2 regions of the Paenibacillus sp. KN14-4R genome follow, and region 2 is predicted to be linked to the other one. Evidence: predicted binding sites of a transcription regulator. Region 2 holds the regulator's gene; the other holds the start of a gene.
What was found. Region 2 encodes CtsR, which represses protease genes until heat stress. Its sites were predicted from a motif close to ATGGTCAATAAAGGTCAAACA; they were not measured.
Positions count from the first base shown of each region.

Region 1: a site for CtsR is predicted at 1,098-1,118, ahead of clpP (ATP-dependent Clp endopeptidase proteolytic subunit ClpP). Genes of this name have one in related genera too.

Region 1 is NZ_CP197466.1:3,824,810-3,827,276, forward strand. Features, by position in the region: gene ACSBOP_RS18820 (sugar-binding transcriptional regulator) at 1-723, opposite strand, end outside; tRNA gene ACSBOP_RS18825 (tRNA-Arg) at 946-1,017, shown strand; gene clpP (ATP-dependent Clp endopeptidase proteolytic subunit ClpP) at 1,210-1,794, shown strand; gene ACSBOP_RS18835 (HPr family phosphocarrier protein) at 1,865-2,134, opposite strand; gene whiA (DNA-binding protein WhiA) at 2,267-2,467, opposite strand, start outside.
Region 2 is NZ_CP197466.1:239,524-241,990, forward strand. Features, by position in the region: rRNA gene ACSBOP_RS01105 (23S ribosomal RNA) at 1-603, shown strand, start outside; gene ACSBOP_RS01110 (CtsR family transcriptional regulator) at 990-1,448, shown strand; gene ACSBOP_RS01115 (UvrB/UvrC motif-containing protein) at 1,467-1,997, shown strand; gene ACSBOP_RS01120 (protein arginine kinase) at 2,029-2,467, shown strand, end outside.

The DNA.
Region 1 (2,467 bases), 800 kb from region 2:
GATTCCGTGAACAACGATACGGCACTTACGGACAAAGTCAATGATCTCCTTAATGTTTGCCTCTTGCATGAGCGATTGATACGCTTCTTCGCCAAGATCATCAGGTACGTGGAGCAGTCGATACTGCCCTCCTGTTTTCTTCGCCATCTCAGAAGCAATCGTGTTCGCTTGCATCTCCACACTTTCACCAAGTCCGCCTCTTGCAGGCACGAACCAAGATCCTTTCAGTGGAGCTGAGGTAACAAGCTGACTTGCAATGCGCGCCATAGTTGAACCGCCTGTTACAGCAATAATATCGTCGTTCGTTACATTTTTGCGAAGCACAGTGGCTCCAGCAAGACCCAGTTCTCTTTTCGTAAAAGAGGATGTATCTGCATCTCCTGCAACGATCACAACTTGTTTCAGATTAAAGGCGGAGCGGATTTGCTCTTCCAGATCGGTTAAACCGAACACTTCTTTAATCATCGGCTCTATATCCTGTAATAGCTGTCGTCCGACTTCTGATACGCTCATCCCGCTTACTTCGATTTCAATTAGGCCATGAGCCTTTAAGAAATCAATTTCACTGCGCAGGATTCGCTCTGTCATATCTAATGACATCGCAAGCGTTCTTCGGCCAATTACACCTGAGACCATAATATGGTGCAGCACGGTGTACCTTTTTTTCATTACTTCTAGAAAATCCGGCATGAGCTGCCTTTGAATTTCAAGGATTTCTCTCATTCTACACCTGCCACCAGGACATTTTATGTCCCATGGGTTCATTTTAAGTCCCACCTGACTACGTTTCCTATTATACCTAATAATGAGAGAGGAAGCAACTGTCGTATGACGCTTTTTTACCACATATGGTTATAGGCTTTCAAAAGATCCTCGATTTTATTCTGCACCCTTGATTTTTTCTGTACGTTATCCTATAATTACTCTTGCTGTCACTTATAATTTGCGCCCGTGGTCCAATGGATATGACGTAGGCCTCCGGAGCCTGAGATCGAGGTTCGATCCCTCGCGGGCGCGTATATTTACAAGAACCAAGCTCCTTCATTTAGAAGGAGCTTTTTTAATGGATATCGAATTATATATCATTACCCTGATGTTGTTTGACCTTTGTTGACCTTTAGTATAATTTCAGGTATGATAACAGAAACAGTATAATATTAATGAAGCCGCGCGTAACGCACGCTCTGCTAATTTAAGGAGGTCAAGATTATGAGTGGTTTTATTCCAATGGTAGTTGAGCCAGATGCAAGAGGCGAACGTTCGTATGACATTTACTCACGTCTGCTGAAAGATCGTATTATTTTTCTAGGATCACAAGTCAATGATCAAGTCGCAAACTCCATCATTGCACAGATGTTGTTCTTGGCAGCACAAGATCCGGATAAAGACATCTCGCTATACATTAACTCCCCTGGTGGTTCCATCACTTCCGGGATGGCGATATTTGATACCATGCAGTACATTAAGCCTGATGTATCTACGATTTGCGTAGGGATGGCTGCTTCCATGGGTGCTTTCTTGCTTGCTGCTGGTGCGAAGGGTAAACGTTTTGCACTTCCGAATGCAGAAGTCATGATTCACCAACCACTTGGTGGTGCTGAGGGTCAAGCTTCAGATATTCAAATTCGTGCGAATCGTATCATTAAATTACGCGAAAAGCTGAATGGCATTTTAGCAGAACGCTCTGGACAACCTATCGAAAAAGTTGATCGCGACACAGACCGTGACTACTTTATGACGGCAGCTGAAGCGATGGAATACGGTTTAATCGATAAAGTAATCGAGAAATTGTAATCCGCTCCACAACCCCATAAAAAACATAAAAAAGCCGCTGATTCCTCAGCGGCTTTATTGTTGATTCCTCTTATTGATTATCCAGTTCCTCTTTGCTTACTAAAGTAGCAAGAGCTGTTACAGCTTGATCAGCATCAGAACCTTCAGCGGAGATCGTAACTTCAGTTCCAGTGGAAATTGCCAAACTCATGATACCCATGATACTTTTGGCATTCACTTTCTTCTCATCCTTCTCAACAAAAATTTCAGATGAGAACTTATTCGCTTCCTGAACGAATAATGCGGCAGGTCTTGCATGAAGACCGGTCTTTAATTTCACAACGACTGGGCGTCTTGACATCGAACCAATTCCCCCTTTTTCTCTACAAATTTATTATACAAATTTTACCATTGTAACCAAAAGAAAACGCACTCATTTAACATTAGTATACCATTTCATCAACAATTACACTACATAAATATACGAACAGCCTTATTTAATCCCACGAATTCGATCAGCAAGCTCATCCAGCTTACGCAGACGATGATTGACACCTGACTTACTTACTTGACCTTTGAGCAAGTCCCCTACCTCTTTGAGATTAATATCGGGGTTTTGTAAGCGAACCTCTGCAACTTCACGCAGCTTTTCAGGCAAAGTATCTAAACCAAGTTCTTTATCAATGAGCCGTAT
Region 2 (2,467 bases):
GGTTCCCTCAGAATGGTTGGAAATCATTCGAAGAGTGCAAAGGCATAAGGGAGCTTGACTGCGAGACCAACAAGTCGAGCAGGGACGAAAGTCGGGCTTAGTGATCCGGTGGTACCGCATGGAAGGGCCATCGCTCAACGGATAAAAGCTACCCTGGGGATAACAGGCTTATCTCCCCCAAGAGTCCACATCGACGGGGAGGTTTGGCACCTCGATGTCGGCTCATCGCATCCTGGGGCTGAAGTAGGTCCCAAGGGTTGGGCTGTTCGCCCATTAAAGCGGTACGCGAGCTGGGTTCAGAACGTCGTGAGACAGTTCGGTCCCTATCTGTCGTGGGCGTAGGAAATTTGAGAGGAGCTGTCCTTAGTACGAGAGGACCGGGATGGACGTACCGCTGGTGTACCAGTTGTTCCGCCAGGAGCACCGCTGGGTAGCTATGTACGGAGGGGATAAGCGCTGAAAGCATCTAAGCGCGAAGCCCCCCTCAAGATGAGATTTCCCAATTAGTAAGACCCCTTGTAGACGACGAGGTTGATAGGTTGGAGGTGGAAGCACAGCAATGTGTGGAGCTGACCAATACTAATCGGTCGAGGGCTTATCTAAAAATTTTACGAAGTAAAGTTGCTTCGTAAGCATAAAGGTTTGTGCTGGTAGGTGTTTTCGTAAGAAAACCCGAGAAGCATGCTCTTATGTTATTCCATGTTTTACTTCACTTCAATTCGCATCTAGTTTTCAAGGTACAAACCATAGGGTTTGTAAATGGATCTGTTATCACTGTGAGTGATTACAGATTTTTTTGCGTTGTATGCAATAATTTCGCCGAAAGGTATTTCTGAACTGCTGAATAGCCTTGAACGGCTTGACTAATAATAATGAAGTAAGAGGATTTCCAACTAGGCCCTTGTCAATTGTTGCAGGTTTGATTATAATATAATTAAGGTCAAAGAAAGTCAAAGTCAATTAACACCGAGCGGAAAGGAGGGGAATGGATGCGTAACGTATCCGAAATCATTGAACAATATTTGAAGCAAATATTGCAGCAAAGCCCCGATCAGGCCGTCGAAATTCAACGCAATGAATTAGCTGAGCAATTTCAATGTGTTCCTTCACAAATTAACTACGTGATCTCGACTCGGTTTACTCTAGAAAAAGGTTACTTGGTTGAGAGTAAGCGTGGTGGCGGTGGTTATATACGTATTCAGAAGCTCTGTTTGCAATCGCATGCCTCGATTATTGATTTTATATTTCAGACGATTCAGGATCAGATTGATCAAGCTTCATCTGAGGGTTTGATATATCGTCTGAAAGATGGCGGACATATCACAGTTAGAGAAGCGAATCTGATGAAAACGGCTATTTCGAGAGAAACATTACAAATTAAATTGCCAATGCGTGATCAGCTTAGAGCGAGAATTTTAAAAGCGATGCTAATTTCTTTATTAAGTTAGTTGAAGGAGAGGTAACCTATGAACTGTCAAGAATGTGGTAAAAAACCAGCTTCCTTGCACTTCACAAAAATAGTAAATGGTGAGAAAACAGAATTTCATTTTTGTGAATCGTGTGCGCGGGAAAAAGGGGATCTATTGCCAGGTACGACAAATGGGTTCTCGATTCATAATTTACTATCGGGATTGCTTGATTTCGATCTGAGTAATGGTAACAATGGATTCACTGCAAAAACGGCACCAACAATTCATTGTGATCATTGTGGGCTTACGTACACACAATTTACGAAGCTGGGTCGTCTTGGATGTGTTGACTGTTATAACAATTTTGCCGAGAAGCTGGATGGGGTATTACGGCGAGTACATGGGAACACCGTTCATGTTGGGAAAGTGCCGAAGCGTTCTGGTGGTCTCATTAAATATAAGCGAGAAATTGAAGATTTGAAGAAGGATATGATGACACGTATTGAGCGTGAAGAGTTTGAACAGGCTGCAAAGATTCGAGATGAAATTCGTGAAATAGAGAAGAAGATATCCGCCCAAGAAGGATAACACTATTGAAGTGTTTGGAGGAGGGAATTGTATGGCATATGAACGGTTTACTCGTGAGGCGTTAAGTGATTGGATGAAGGGAGATGGTCCTGACTCTGATGTTGTCATATCATCGCGGGTTCGAATTGCTCGAAACCTGCGAGGTGTCCCTTTTCCGATGCTTGCCACGAATGCACAGTCTGAGCAAGTATTAAATCAAGTCACCGAGGCCGTTGCAAGCGAAGAATTAGGGACAATCGGTAATTTCACAATCGTACCTTTATCTGAATTAAATGAATTGGAAAAGAAAGTACTCGTAGAGAAGCATTTGATATCACCTAATTTAGCGAATGACTCGCGTAATGGGGCAGTCGTTTTAAGTGAACAAGAATCGGTCTCAGTCATGGTCAATGAAGAAGACCACCTAAGAATTCAGTGCTTATACCAAGGATTTCAGGTAAAAGAAGCATGGGACTTAGCTTCCCAAATTG